4 regions of the Alcaligenes sp. GW821-FHT11D07 genome follow, and region 2 is predicted to be linked to each of the others. Evidence: predicted binding sites of a transcription regulator. Region 2 holds the regulator's gene; each other region holds the start of a gene.
What was found. The regulator LexA, encoded in region 2, represses DNA repair genes until DNA is damaged. The targets are predictions, from matches to a motif close to ACTGTATNNNNATACAGT.

Region 1: AC1RSM_RS11470 (putative DNA modification/repair radical SAM protein) is a predicted target of LexA. The motif match lies at 1,769-1,786, and genes of this name have one in related genera.
Region 3: imuA (translesion DNA synthesis-associated protein ImuA) is a predicted target of LexA. The motif match lies at 1,589-1,606, and genes of this name have one in related genera.
Region 4: recA (recombinase RecA) is a predicted target of LexA. The motif match lies at 2,357-2,374, and genes of this name have one in related genera.

What each region holds. Positions count from the first base shown of each region.
Region 1 covers NZ_JBXART010000002.1:622,672-626,405, reverse strand. The annotation lists gene AC1RSM_RS11475 (UdgX family uracil-DNA binding protein) at 1-498, opposite strand, end outside; gene AC1RSM_RS11470 (putative DNA modification/repair radical SAM protein) at 555-1,760, opposite strand; gene pdeM (ligase-associated DNA damage response endonuclease PdeM) at 1,932-2,594, opposite strand; gene AC1RSM_RS11460 (ligase-associated DNA damage response DEXH box helicase) at 2,578-3,734, opposite strand, start outside.
Region 2 covers NZ_JBXART010000001.1:1,490,906-1,494,639, reverse strand. The annotation lists gene lon (endopeptidase La) at 1-1,373, shown strand, start outside; gene lexA (transcriptional repressor LexA) at 1,846-2,502, opposite strand; gene AC1RSM_RS06870 (GNAT family N-acetyltransferase) at 2,585-3,211, opposite strand; gene AC1RSM_RS06865 (amino acid aminotransferase) at 3,257-3,734, opposite strand, start outside.
Region 3 covers NZ_JBXART010000001.1:1,115,852-1,119,585, forward strand. The annotation lists gene AC1RSM_RS05090 (NRDE family protein) at 1-460, shown strand, start outside; gene AC1RSM_RS05095 (carboxypeptidase-like regulatory domain-containing protein) at 487-906, shown strand; gene AC1RSM_RS05100 (tRNA-uridine aminocarboxypropyltransferase) at 893-1,507, opposite strand; gene imuA (translesion DNA synthesis-associated protein ImuA) at 1,623-2,363, shown strand; gene AC1RSM_RS05110 (DNA polymerase Y subunit UmuC family protein) at 2,320-3,603, shown strand; gene AC1RSM_RS05115 (error-prone DNA polymerase) at 3,600-3,734, shown strand, end outside.
Region 4 covers NZ_JBXART010000001.1:784,565-788,298, forward strand. The annotation lists gene AC1RSM_RS03560 (MFS transporter) at 1-83, opposite strand, end outside; gene AC1RSM_RS03565 (sensor histidine kinase) at 88-1,551, opposite strand; gene AC1RSM_RS03570 (response regulator transcription factor) at 1,561-2,250, opposite strand; gene recA (recombinase RecA) at 2,457-3,539, shown strand; gene recX (recombination regulator RecX) at 3,680-3,734, shown strand, end outside.

The DNA of each region.
Region 1 (3,734 bases), on a different contig from region 2:
GTGGGCAGGCTCAAACCAGGCCCAATACTCCGGCAGGCTCCCCTCCTGGCCACGGCGAAACCGGACGTAGGCAATCATGTCGTGCTTTTCTCGCCGCACAGCTTTGGCCATGGCGTATAAACGGGCACCGTCTTCGTCAGCAACAGATTCCACGCTGCGATCCCCCTGCTGCCAGCGCCACAGCACCCGATACAACAAAGCCCAACGCTCGGCAGTACGGCACAAGGCGGCGTTACGCAACAACTCACTCAGCGTTTTCGAGATGCGAATAATAGGCAGGCGAGGAAGCGCCTCAGCTGGGGGTTCCTGCAAGGCGGCCAAGTGCGGCGAAGCCGGAAGGGGCTGCGCATAGTCCAGACCTATCTGGCTGGCCTGATCCCCGGGCTCCGTGGCCTGCTCCGTCCAATTCAGCCATTCTGGTGGCCAACCAGCGGCCAAGGCACGCAACGCTTGCTTACGCCAGCCTGCATAGCCACCTTCAACCCGTAGCGTATGCATAGTGGGCTGATCAGCGCCTGTCCCCAGTGAAGGCCATACAAGGCTATTAGCCGGACTCATAACAGGCTCAACTGCTCAGGGTTTGTTGAGAGCATTCGCCGCAACTTTTCAGAAGGCGGCTCGGCCAAGCCGGGCCGATAATCCTGCACCACGACAAAGGGCTGGAGGATCTTCATGGAGCAACGCAAACGGATCAAATCTTGATAACGAATGGCCCGCAATTGTCGTAGCTCCACCAGACGCTTGGCATTGCGTATTCCTATCCCCGGAACCCGGGCGATCAGGCGCTCTGGTGCCCGATTCAGATCCAGTGGGAACACCGCCCGGTTAGCCAGCGCCCAGGCCAGCTTGGGATCAATGTCCAAAGGCAAATCGCCACTGGCTTGGAAAAGTTCCTCTGCCCGAAAGCCATAGCTACGCAGCAAGAAATCGGCCTGATACAAGCGATGCTCACGCAACAGTGGCGGAGGCTGGGCCGGCAACGCCGACGAACTATCTGGTATAGGACTGAACGCGGAGTAATACACCCGCTTGAGTTTGTAGGCGCCATACAGATTCTGCGCCGTTTGCAAGATATTGCGGTCGTCCGCAGCATCCGCCCCCACAATCATCTGCGTACTTTGGCCCGCAGGCACTTTGGGCCGCTTTTCCTCTAGCGCGTGTTCTTGAGCCAGACGGATCACCCCCATCGCCCGCTTGATCGTGTGCCCGCTTTTCTCAGGAGCCAAGCGATGCAGCCCGTCATCTGTAGGAAGCTCGATATTGACGCTTAAGCGGTCTGCATACTGCCCGGCAAGCGTGATCAGCCTAGGGTCCGCATCAGGAATAGTTTTAAGGTGAATGTAGCCACGAAAAAGATGGTCTTCGCGCAAGGAGCGCGCTACCTCCACCAAATTTTCCATGGTGTAGTCCGAGCTGCGTATGATGCCCGAGCTTAGAAACAGGCCGTCTATATAATTGCGCCGATAAAAATCCAGCGTCAGGTCTACGACTTCCCGCGGCCTGAAACGCGCCCGAGGAACATTGCTGGACCGCCGGTTCACGCAATACAGGCAGTCGTACTGACAAAAGTTGGTTAGCAGTATCTTGAGCAGCGATACGCATCGCCCATCCGGGGTAAAGCTATGGCAAATACCGGCCCCCGTGCTGGCACCCAAGCCGTTGCGCCCACGGGAGTCCCGTTTGGGCGCACCACTGCTGGCGCAGGAGGCGTCATATTTTGCCGCGTCCGCCAGGATCTCGAGTTTTGTTGATAGCTGCATGCCAGTTAACTGTATATAAAAACAGTATTATACCGACAATAACTTCTGCAGCATCAAGCGCTTAGTCTTAAGTTGTATCCATCAGCAAACGCCCGGTAAATAAGCGCTGTCTGTTTAGCGACCTGCCCGGAATCCTTCACAAAGCACTGAAGGCCGCCACTGTCTATCAGGCTACCGGCCCCTGGAAGTCACTACCAGCGCTGTGTCGACACAAGCGACCAAGGTTTCGCCCCGCTCAGGTTTGGCCAAGACCCCGCCCGTAAAATCCGAGAAAGCTGGCAAAATAGCCAAGCCGGGTTTGAGCCAAAATGCTGGCCAGCTGCGTGGCACTCCCTTTAAGCGGACCTTAGGATGTACGTGCCCTGCAATAACATGCAGCCCTTGCTTGCTAAGCTGCGGCAAATGCTGAAAAAGAAAGGGGCCATCTTGTACTTGTTCGCCCAGAATACGAACGTCCAGAGCCGCTTTACTTAAAGCGCGGTCGTGATTGCCCGCCAAAACGGCCAAATCGACATCCTGATGTTGATCACGCCAGTTGTGCCAAATCGCCAACAGGGCCGGATGCGGAGCAGGACCATGCAAGACGTCACCCACCACCCACACAGTGCGCGCACCGCTAAGGGTTAGCAAATCAGATAGACGTTGCAGGTCCCCTTCCGTAGTCCCCTGCGGCACCGGAATCCCTGCTTGGCGAAACACATGGTCTTTGCCCAAATGCAGATCCGCAATAATCAGGCGTTCGCGTGCGGGCCAATACAAAGCACGGTCACCCAGCAGCACCATGGCCTCTCCCGCCATGTCCATAGACAGCCTGTCATCAGTCAAAGCGTGCATAGCGCGTCTCCAATTGCTCTGCAGCGCGTTTTACCCGAGCCTGCCAGGTCTCCGTACTCAACTGTCCGCGCAGGCTTTCAGTCCACAGCGGAAAAGATAGCGGGGTCAGCGCAGCGGGCCTGCACAATATCAGTTCGCGGCTCTCACAGGCGTGCAGCGCAGCGTCCAGGCGCGGGGCTTCCAATTGGTACTCCAAAACCTCTTGTTGAGCCTGCGCCAACAAAATATGGCCAGGGTCATAGCGCACCAGAACATCGTAGAGCAGGCCGCTGGACGCCTGTATTTGGCGCAAAGATCGGGGAGCACCACCGGGCAAAGAAGGAGTCAGCAAGCCGGCCACACGAGCAATTTCACGAAAATGCCGTCTTGCTAACTCGCCCAGATTCACACCTTCCCGCAAATCCTCTTGCGAGCCCTGCGGGCTAAGTAATTGTTTGAGCAAATGGGCATCAAGAGGAGCGGCTTGAGCCAGGTTCAGCACCAGCCCGTAATCGTTAACCGCAAAAGAAAAAGTATTGGCCTGCAGACGCCCCCAGCGCAAAGCCACCATGGCAGCCATGCCTTCATGCACCGCTCTACCTGCAAAGGGGTAAAGAAAAAGGTGCATGCCTCGTTTGGTGACGATATGTTCGGCCACTAAACGGTCTGACTGCGGCAAGGCGCTAGCCTGAGCCTGAATACTCAACAGCCGTTCCACCGCCTTCATTTCTGGGTGCTTGCCCGGAGCGGTAAACAGACGCTCGACCGACTGCGCCAAGGCCGTTGACAGCGGCATACGACCACCCTGCCAACTGGCTACCGCACCGTCCCCTCCTTTGGCGCGACGCACATAGGCCACCATTCCTTCCAGGCGCACCAACTGCAGAGTTCGGCCAGCAAACTGGAACAGGTCTCCTGGGCGCAGTCGGGCTAAAAAACTCTCTTCCACGGAGCCCAAGCCGCCCCCTCGTAGGAACTTGACCGACACAGCGCCATCAGCCGAAATCGTCCCGATAGACAAACGGTGACGCATGGCCTGCCGCCTGTCCTGTACCCGATACCAACCCTGCTCATCAGGCTGTACGCGGTGAAACTCCGGATAGTTACTCAGGGCATTGCCACCCTGCACAATGAAATCCAGCACTGCATTCCAGGTAGATA
Region 2 (3,734 bases):
CCTCGCTGGGTCAATCCATTGCCAAGGCCACGAACCGCAAGTTCATTCGCATGGCGTTGGGCGGGGTGCGTGACGAGGCCGAGATTCGTGGTCACCGTCGTACCTACATTGGCTCCATGCCCGGTAAAGTGGTTCAGAACATGAGCAAAGTGGGTGTACGTAACCCCTTGTTCCTGCTGGACGAGATCGACAAGATGGGTGCGGATTTCCGTGGTGATCCATCCTCGGCGCTGTTGGAGGTTCTGGACCCCGAACAAAACCATACCTTCCAGGATCACTACCTGGAAGTGGACTACGACTTGTCCGATGTGATGTTCGTGGCTACTAGCAACACCTTGAACATTCCTCCGGCTCTGTTGGACCGTATGGAAGTGATTCGTCTGTCTGGCTACACCGAAGACGAAAAAGTGCGTATCGCTTTCGATTACCTCTTGCCCAAGCTGATGAAGAACAACGGCGTGCGCGATGGTGAGCTGGAAGTGACAGAAGACGCGGTGCGCGACATCGTGCGTTACTACACTCGCGAAGCAGGTGTGCGTTCGTTGGAACGTGAAATCAGCAAAATCTGCCGCAAGGTAGTGCGCAAGCTGCTCGTGGCTAACCCGCAAGCAGGTACACGTGCTGCTCGTAACAAGACGCTCACTCAAGAGACTCTGGTCGTCAATGCAGAGAATCTGAATGATTACCTGGGCGTGCGTCGTTTCTCCTTCGGTCTGGCCGAAAAAGAGAACAAGATTGGACAAGTTACGGGCCTGGCCTGGACTGAAGTGGGTGGCGAATTGCTGACCATTGAAGTGGCTGACATGCCCGGTAAAGGCAATGTGCTGCGTACTGGTTCGATTGGCGACGTGATGAAAGAGTCGGTTGAAGCTGCTCGAACAGTCGTACGTTCGCGTGCCCAGAAATGGGGTATTGCCAATACCGTGTTTGAGAAGCGTGACTTGCATGTGCACTTTCCTGAAGGCGCTACGCCCAAGGATGGTCCATCGGCGGGTATCGCTATCACCACGGCTATTGTGTCTAGCTTGACGGGTATTCCGGTTCGTGCGGACGTTGCCATGACGGGTGAAATCACCTTGCGTGGTGAAGTTCTGCCTATCGGTGGTTTGAAAGAGAAGCTGCTGGCTGCTCAGCGCGGTGGTATCAAAACCGTGATGATTCCAGAGGAAAACGTCAAAGACTTGGCCGATATTCCAGATAACGTGAAAAACACGCTGGAGATCATCCCGGTGCGTTGGATTGATCGTGTACTGGAAGTGGCCTTGCAAGACGCGGTAACGCCTCTGAGTGACGAGGAAGTAGCGCGTCTGGCCGCTGAGGCCTTGGCAGCTAATCGTGCGGCAGCGCAGGGCTCTGAGTCCTTTAAGCACTAAGCCATAAGTAGTACAGGGAGTATCTTCCCGCAAACAGGCCACCTTGTTTTCAAGGTGGCCTGTTTGTTTTCTGCGAAGGTAATTGGATGGCGGTGTCAGACTGATGTTTTGGTACTTCGCAGTCGCATGGTTGTGGGTGTGGCAAGCAATTAGGTCTGGCCCTACAATTTTGCCTGCAACAGCAACAGCAACAGCAACAGCAACAGCAACAGCAACAGCAACAGCAACAGCAACAGCAACAGCAACAGCAACAGCCAGAACATCTACAACCGCCACAACAGCGAAGGTAGCAGAAGACGCACAGTCTCTATCATCACTGCAATAGCTCAGCTAGCGAGTTGTGTTTTCTGGAGCCCACAGTAACCGCGACGAATATATCTGCAAGTTGACTGTCGACAGCGACAATCCCAAGCCATTAAAAAACCCCATAGACCAGTGGTGTATGGGGTTTTCTTCGCCTGTGGCCAGTTGCTTAATGCAAGGGGCTGGTACGAATCAGGCCAACTGCAATACCTTCCAGAGCCAGGGAGTCTGGGTCGGTCACAATGATGGGTTCAAAGTCGGGGTTCTCGGGCAAGAGTACAACTTGATTGCTGGAACGTGAAAGACGCTTGACGGTGACATCATCGCCAATACGGACCACCACAATCTGGCCGTTACGGGCTTCCGTTGCTTTTTTAACGGCCAACAAGTCGCCGTCAAAAATACCCGCGTCTTTCATGCTCAGTCCACGTACGCGGAGCAGGTAGTCTGGGGTCTGGGCGAATAGGGTAGGGGCTACGCCGATTTCGCGCTCGATGTGCTCGGTGGCCAGGATGGGGCTACCCGCAGCAACCCGTCCAATAATAGGCAGCAACAAGGCATCGGCCAGATTGGCCAGCATCGCGCTAGGGGCAGCGGCTTCGCGGGGTTCAGTGCCCAGCAAGCGTATGCCTCGCGAGGCACCCGCGGTCAGTTCAATAGCGCCTTTACGGGCCAGAGCTTTTAAATGATCTTCGGCTGCATTGGCGGATTTGAAGCCCAGCACCTGAGCAATTTCTGCGCGGGTGGGCGGAAAACCCGTCCGTTCAATTTCAGAACGGATGATGTCCAGCACTTGTTGTTGGCGTGCAGTGAGCTTGACGGTCATAGTATTGTCTGCTGAATATATATACAGTAAAGATTGTGCGTTACAGTTTGCGTTTTGGCAAGCGGCACAGGCCTTCAAGGCCTCATTTTTGAACTCTTGAGCCCTGCTGATTGGCGGTGGGCCAATTGTCGCGGTCCATTGTGTACAGCACATGGGGGACGAGCTTATGGCCAGCGGGTACTCCAGGATGGTCGAAGGTGCCGGGCTGAGCCTGCATGCCCAGACGCTGCATGACCGTCTGAGATGGCAGATTTAACTGAGCCGTATAGGCCACGATCTGCTGCAGATCTAATTTAGTAAAGCCAAAGTCTAGGCAGGCTTTAGCCGCCTCGGTGGCATAGCCTTTGCCCCAAAACTCGGGCAGCAAACGCCAAAGGACTTCTACGCAGGGCTGAAAGTGCAAGTCTGCAGTGGGACGGTTCAAGCCGACCATGCCTATAAACTGGCCGCTTTCCTTTAGTTCTACTGCCCAGGGCCCCCAGCCGTGTTCCTCAATCAGTCGCTGGCAGCGCTGGGCTAGCGCGTCACTGTCTGCACGACTCAGGGTTGCAGGGTAGTAGCGCAAGGTATCGGAATCGCCATTCAGTTCGGAAAAGGGTTCCAGGTCACTGGGCTTCCAGGGACGCAAGTTCAGGCGCTCAGTAGTCAGGGAGATAGGTTCGGTCATGGTGTCGGGATAGGTGCAGGGCAGCAAGAGCTGGAACGACAACGCCCTTCCGAAGAAGGGCGTCGTTCTTACTAACTGCCAATTAGCTTACTTCAATACTTGAGCGATGGCTTTGGCCACAACATCAATATTTTGGCTGTTCAGCGCAGCTACGCAGATACGGCCGCTGCTGACGGCGTAAATACCGTGCTCTTGACGCAGACGCTCCACCTGGGCGGCGGTAAGGCCGGAGTAGGAGAACATACCGCGCTGTTGCAGCACGAAATCAAAGTCTTGTTCTACGCCATGCTCTTTGAGTTTGGCAACCAGCTGACCACGCATCTCGCGGATGCGGTCACGCATGCCGGCAAGTTCAGTCGCCCAGGTTTGGAACAGTTCGGGCGAGTTCAGCACAGTAGCCACGACCTTGCCGCCGTGTGTGGGCGGGTTGGAGTAGTTGGTGCGAATCACGCGTTTAACCTGGCTAAGCACACGGGAGGTTTCGTCTTTGCTGGAAGTGACCAGGGTCAGGGCACCCACACGCTCACCGTACAGCGAGAACGATTTGGAAAACGAGGAGCTGATG
Region 3 (3,734 bases), 380 kb from region 2:
CAACCGCCATCCCGACGGCAGCCCGCACACACTGCAAGCGGGTGTTCATGTCTTGAGCAATGCCTGGCTGAACACCCCTTGGCCCAAAAGCCTGTTCTTGAAAGAAACCCTGCAAGCTCAGAACTTTGATGGTTCTGCCGCCGCGTTCGAGGGCTTGTTCCAAGGTCTGCGCAATCAGGAAGTCGCCCCAGATGCCGACTTACCCAAAACCGGCTTGAGCCTGGCGCACGAACGCTTATTAAGCAGCCCTTTTATTGTCAGCCCCGATTACGGTACGCGTTGCACCACCGTTATCGCCATTAACCGGCACGGCCAAGGATGCTTGCGTGAGCGCAGCTTCAATGCCGATGCCCTTGTTAGTCGCCAACACGATTGGCCTGTGCACTGGCCTGCCTTTCATCGCAGTCCGGCCAGCAGCACTCCCCATAACAGCAACAGGGCTCCTAACAAGCCCGATTAGCCCCCTACTTCAAGCAAGGAAAACTCATGAGCTCTCGTCTTTCATTGATCGGCATTGCCATGTCGCTGGCCTTAATGAGCAGCCCCATTGTGCATTCGCAAGAATTGCCTCCCAGCCAGTATTACGGCTCTACCGAATACATCAGCGGCGGCATAGGCAGCGACGAAGCCCAACTATTTCGCATGGTACGCAGCACCTTCCCGCTCTCGGTGAATTTCTCGGCCAACCAGGGCGAGCGCGTTGGCTACATTTCCGATGTGCAACTGGTCATCCGTAATAGCGCTGATCAAACCGTGTTGAACAGTCTGATTGACGGGCCTTACTGCCTGATCCGCCTGTCACCCGGTTCCTACAAGGTATTTGCCACCTATCAGGGCCAAACCCAGGAACGCCAAACCACGATTGTCGAAAGCCAGCCGCGCGAGCTGAACTTTACCTGGAAGTAGGATAGTTACGTTGATAAGTATCCAGGCCCATGGCCTGGATCTGCTCATCGATCAAATGTTCAAAAGGCCGTAGCAAAGGGCTGAAATCCTGCTCCGGTGCCATTATCTGCATCACCCTGACAATGGCCTCCAAGGTAGAAACCGCTTGGGGGTCCGGGGCTTTACGCAGTCGGTAGCGCGAGACCTCGCCTTCGGGAAGAACCCAGCGCGGCAGAGTTTGCAAGACCGGGTTGCTATGCACGATCAAGCGGGCCTTGCGCCAAGTGCCATCAGGCACCACGATTAAATCCGGCTTTTCCCCCTCAGACATAGGCCCGACCACCTTGGCCTGTTCCCCCGGAAACAGCAGCACTGGCTGACGCGCTTGTGCCAAATGCGACTCCAAATCCTCAAACTGCTCCCCCACCCACATCTGCACGCCACGCAAACCCAAATAGGCCAGACGCGCTGTATTAAGCGCATGCCGGGCTTCGGAGTGATGCTGCAAAATCAAGACGGGGCAGGCCGCGTCAATCGAGGGAATTAAAGGACACAAGCAACGCGCCAGTGGACGCTGACACTGTTCACAACGTCCAGGGCGGAATAGAGGGGGAGATTTCATGCGGGAGCGCCAAACATAAGACCACAGTATATAAAAGTTCCCCTTTGGAGCGAATGCCACAGTTTGCCAGCAAACAAATTTACTGTATATTTATACAGCAATCAGGAGCAACAGCATGGCGAACTCACTTCGTTCACTCTTAGATCTTCACCCTTCCTTGTGGACAGGCAAACATTATGCGCATGCCGCAGGCTCCTGCTTGCCCAGCGGTTTTGATGCCCTGGATGCCCAGTTGCCGGGCGGTGGCTGGCCACTCGGCAGCTTGATCGAACTGCATGCCCCTATAGACAGTAGTGCCCTGTCCTTATTAATGCCTGCCTTAAGCACCCTGCAGGCAGAGCGTATGCGTGTGCTGATCGCTCCACCCTATCAACCCGTACAGCAGCGTTGGCGAGGCACTCCAGCCAACCTTAAGCAAGCGTCGCAGCCCCCCGAGGCGGACTTGCCTGCCCGCCTGCTGTGGATACGCAGCCAGCATTTGAACGACACCTTATGGGCTAGTGCCCAGGCGCTGCGTCATGGCCATTGTGCTGCCGTACTGACCTGGTTGCCTGCCCATGTTCCCTTGGCCTCCTTGCGCCAGTTGCAATTGCTGGCCAGCCATAGCGACAGCCTGTTTTTTTGTCTGCGTCCCGCTCATAGTCAAACCAATAGCCCCGCGCTTTTACGTCTGGAATTACAGCCCCGGCAAGACAGCCAGGGCCAAGCATGGCTGGATGTGCATATACGCAAACGACGCGGGCCGCCTTGCATGGACAGCATTGCTTTAGCCTTACACAACACCTTGATCCCGCCTGCCGCGGCCCCCTCTCATGTACCTGTGCCTGCGGCTACCCCAGAGCCTCATTACGCCTGAGGCCAGCGCTGAGCAGCAGGACGCCATTCAGGCTCTGTTGCTGCGTTACAGCCCTCAGTTGGCGAAAGTTCAAGCCGATTTATGGGTCTTGAGCCTGAGCGCCAGCATCCGGCTGTTTGGTGGCGTACGTGCTTTGTACCGACAAATTCGGACGACACTGCAAGACCTGATCCCCGAACCCTGTCTGGCATTGGCCCCGACGGCCCGCGCCGCCTGCTTGCTGGCCTTGTCCACGCAGAAGCAACGCCGCTGCCTGCGCCGCTTGCGTGCCTGCCTGAACCCCTTGCCCCTCCATCTTTTGGCGCCCCCGGTGGACCAATTGCAATGGCTGCACAATCTGGGCTGCCACACCTTGGGCCAATTGCATCAATTACCACGCGACGGCTTGGCCCAACGTGGGCTGCGCCCCCTCTTACTGCAGTTGGATCAGGCCTATGGCGTACAAAGCTGGACCCTGGAGTGGGTGCACAGCGCCCCTCAATTTACGCGCCGCATCGAATTGGACTCGCCTTCCAATAGCAAACCCACTGTATTACGTGCCTTGACCCGTGTATTGAAGCAGTTGGAGCTCTGGCTGAATCAATATCAACTGGCCTGCGGACGGCTGGAACTGGTACTGCACACGGAAAGGTACAAAGACCATCCCCGCAGCACATTGTTAGAACTGCAAATGGCTCGTTCTTGCTGGCGCAGCCAAGATTTCCTGCCCGTGTGGGAGGAACATTTTCAACCGTTGCAACTACACGCAGCCGTACAAAGCCTGCAGTTGCAGGCTCTGCAATTGCACCCGCGCCAGACCCATGCCAGCAGCCTGTTTCCCGATGCACGGCATTGGCAAGAGCAAGACCAGCAACTACTGGAGCGCTTGCAAGCCAGGCTGGGCCTGGAACAAATTCTGACGCCTGCGGCACAAGCCAGCTATCTGCCCGAGCAGGCCAACCAATGGTTGCCGGTGCAAACGGATCGCCCCCGCCCTGTCCAAGCCCCTCCTTTGCAACGTCCTTGCTGGATGTTGGATCAGGCCCAGCCTCTTGAACATGACCGCCAGTCTCCTTGTCTCAACCATCAACGCTTACGACTGGTTCAAGGCCCGGAACGGGTACAAACCGGCTGGTGGAGTGGTGACGGCCATCAGCAGCGGGACTACTTCATTGCCTTATGCCCACAAGGCAAACTCTATTGGGTGTACCGGGATTTAAGTCAGGAACAGGCCTGGTATCTGCACGGAGTCTTTGGATGAGCTCCATCGTAGACCTGCAATACTCGGAGCTGGACTGCCTGTCCAATTACAGCTTTTTGAATGGAGCTTCGCATCCCGAAGAGCTGGTCAGCCGCGCGGTAGAGCTAGGCTATAAAGCCCTGGCCCTCTGT
Region 4 (3,734 bases), 710 kb from region 2:
GAGGCAAAAATGACCTTTCGGCCTTGGGCATCAAGCTTTCCTTTGGGCTTGGGAATGGCTGCACTGGTGATTGTCTGGGGCATCTGCTCAAGCTCTCCAAGGCAAAGACAGTGGGAAAGTGACTCGCAAGCGCAGGCCGCTGTCCTGGCCCGCGCTTAGCGGCATGAAATCAATGGAGGCACCGTGGATGTCGGCAATCTCGCGCACAATCGCCAGCCCCAGGCCGCTACCGTCTGCCTGATTACCCATAATGCGATAGAAGCGGTCAAAGATTCGATTCTGATGCTCGGGCGGAATGCCCGGCCCGTTGTCTTCAATTTCCAGCCATGCCTTGTCTTGGAATTGACCTGTACGCATGGTGATCCAGCCGCCAGCCGGGGTGTAGATCAGGGCATTGTCCAGCAGGTTGTTAATCAGCTCATCCAGCAGCACCGGGTCCGCCTGCAAGAGGATAGCGGTGGCGTGGTTTTCAAGCCCTAAGTCCAGCCCCAGTTTCAAGGCATCAGGAACGCGTTGGGTCACATAAAGCTCGGTCAGCGTATTCAGGTCCAGCGTCTGTTTGGTGGGGGCGTACAGGGCATCGCTGCTTTCAGCACGTGCCAGCGCCAGCATCTGGGTCACTAAACGCGTAGCGCGATCTGTGCCGCGCACCAGTTGTTGCAGGCTGGCTTCGGTTTGCTTGGGGTCGCGTTCACGCAGCGCCAATTCAGCTTGGGTGCGTATGCCAGCCAGCGGTGTTTTTAATTGATGGGCTGCATTGGCCACAAATTGCCGCTGTGTGGCAGAGAACTGGGCCTGCTGGGCCAGTAGTCCATTCATGGCATCGATCAGGGGGACGATCTCAGCCGGGGCCTGTGCTTGATCGACGGGAGACAGGTCTCCGGCGGCACGAGCACGCAAACGCGCCTGCAGCAGATTCAGGGGCTCCAGGCCGTGCGTCAGGCCCAGCCCTGCCAGCATAGCCGCCAGCGGCACAAGAATGAATTGAGGGGTCAGCATCCCGATCAGAATTTCTCTGTGTAGAACGGCCCTATGTTCATTGGTTTCAGCCGCGACCGCCAGAAAAGGCGTGTTGTTTTTGTCCCTTCCTCCCCAGACGTAGGCCAGGCGCAGGCTCTGCTCATCCAGAACCACGTCCCTGTAGCGCAGCAAGTCGGTGTCGTAACTCCAGCTGTCTGGTACGGGAAGATTGGCATTGCCGGCCAAAGGTTCACCATTGGCATCGCGGATCTGCCACAGCGTGGGAGTGGGGCTGTCCTGCCGCAAAATAGTCTGGGCGCCATGGGACAGATGAATGGGCTGATTCAGATCCTGTTGGCTGATTTCCACCCTGAGCAAATCCAGATGATCACGCAAGGTGCGGTCATAGGGTGAATTGGCAATGTGCTGAGCAATGAAGTAAGTGATGACAATGCCGATTGTCCACAGCAAGAACAAGGGCCCGAAAATCCAGATCATGATCTTGTGGATGAGCGGGCGCGGGGTGACGCGCTTGCGGCTGGCAGGCTTTGCGGGGCGAGGAGGATCGGACGGGGGTGACGCGTGCTGCATGACGATCCCTTAGGCTGGAGCGTCTTCTCGCAGTTTCTCGGGTTCCAGGCAATATCCCAAGCCGCGTACGGTCAGAATGCGAACTCCGCTGGGCTCCAGTTTTTTGCGTAGGCGGTGAATGTAGACTTCGATAGCGTTAGGGGTGACTTCCTCACCCCACTCACAGAGCAGGTCCACAAACTGATTTTTGCTGATCATGCGGCCGCTGCGGGACAGAAAGATTTCCAGCAGGCTGGTTTCACGGGCCGACAACTCAAGAGGTTGGTTGTCGATGTACGCCATGCGGCCTTTCAGATCGAAGCTGAGCCGTTTGTGATGCAGCAGGGCGCTGCTGGTGCCGGTGCTGCGGCGCGTCAGGGCACGTACGCGTGCTTCCAGCTCGGTCAGTGCAAAAGGCTTGGACATATAGTCGTCCGCGCCTAAATCCAGGCCGCGCACGCGCTGCTCCACCGTGTCGCTGGCGGTCAAAATCAAGACAGGCAGGGTATCCTGGCGTTGGCGTATGGATTGCAACACCGATAAGCCGGGTTTTTTGGGCAGATCCAGGTCCAGGATCAGAAGATCGAAGCTTTGCAGTTGCAGGGCCGAGTCGGCGCTATCGCCGTCGTGCACCACATCGACCGCATAGCCTTCGTAGCGTAAGGAGCGAGAAAGTCCATCCGCGAGAATACTGTCGTCTTCGGCTATGAGTATGCGCATGACCCTACACAAACAAATGATTTAACGGCTGTCCGGCATTGTTGCACAAGGCCGGGAGGCGGGTCAGTAGGGGATAACGATGGCGCCTAGTTAATTTATTTGGATATCTGTGTATATATACAGTATAATTTGATGCAATAATTAGGTTTGGTTTTTAATTGCCGTGCCCGTCCGTTGGGGCGCCATTCCACAGTCAAGGATTTTTCATGGACGATAAAAATAGCAAAGCAGTGGCCTCGGAACGTTCCAAAGCGCTGGCCGCCGCTCTGACGCAAATCGAAAAGCAGTTTGGTAAAGGTTCGATCATGCGTTATGGCGACGACACCGTCGAGCATGACATCCAGGTTGTTTCTACGGGCTCTCTGGGTCTGGATATCGCCCTGGGCGTCGGTGGCTTGCCTCGTGGCCGCGTTATCGAAATTTACGGTCCGGAATCGTCGGGTAAAACCACCTTGACGCTGCAAGTCATTGCCGAGATGCAAAAGCTCAAAGGCACATGTGCCTTTATCGATGCGGAGCACGCTCTGGATGTGCAGTACGCGCAAAAGCTGGGCGTCAATCTGGCCGATTTGCTGATCTCTCAGCCCGATACCGGCGAACAAGCGCTGGAAATTACAGAAGCTCTGGTGCGTTCCGGTTCGGTAGACCTGATTGTTATTGACTCGGTAGCCGCCCTGACCCCCAAGGCTGAAATCGAAGGCGATATGGGCGACTCTCTGCCCGGCTTGCAAGCTCGTTTGATGAGCCAGGCCCTGCGCAAGCTGACCGCCACTATCAAACGCGCCAATTGCATGGTGATCTTCATTAACCAGATCCGTATGAAGATTGGTGTCATGTTTGGCAACCCCGAAACCACCACAGGCGGTAATGCCCTGAAGTTTTACTCTTCCGTGCGTTTGGATATTCGTCGTATCGGCTCCATCAAGCGTGGTGACGAGATGGTGGGTAACGAGACACGCGTCAAAGTGGTCAAGAACAAGGTTGCGCCGCCGTTCAAGCAAACCGAATTCGACATCATGTACGGCAGCGGTATTTCACGCGAAGGCGAGATTATCGATCTGGGCGTGCAGGCTGGTGTGGTGGACAAGGCCGGTGCCTGGTACAGCTACGATGGCAATCGTATCGGTCAGGGTAAAGACAATGTTCGTGAATACCTGAAAGAGCGTCCCGAGATGGCACGTGAAATCGAAAACAAGGTGCGTGAAAAACTGGGTGTCGCTTTGATGAGTGCCACCGTTAACCGTAATGAAAGCGCCCCTGTTGTTGCCACACCTGAGGGAGGCGTCTGATTTTCCCCCCAGAGTTCGATGATGAACCCTTTGAGACCGACCCGGAGGAAATCCGGGAACGGAAGCAAGCTCAAAGGGAGCGTATAGCTGCTTTGTCTGCCCAGCCTAATCAGGCGGGCAGCAGGGCAGTAGCGGGTGACTTGGGCGAATCCACTGCTCAAGCCTCAGAAAAAAAGCCCGCTTCACGACGCCCAG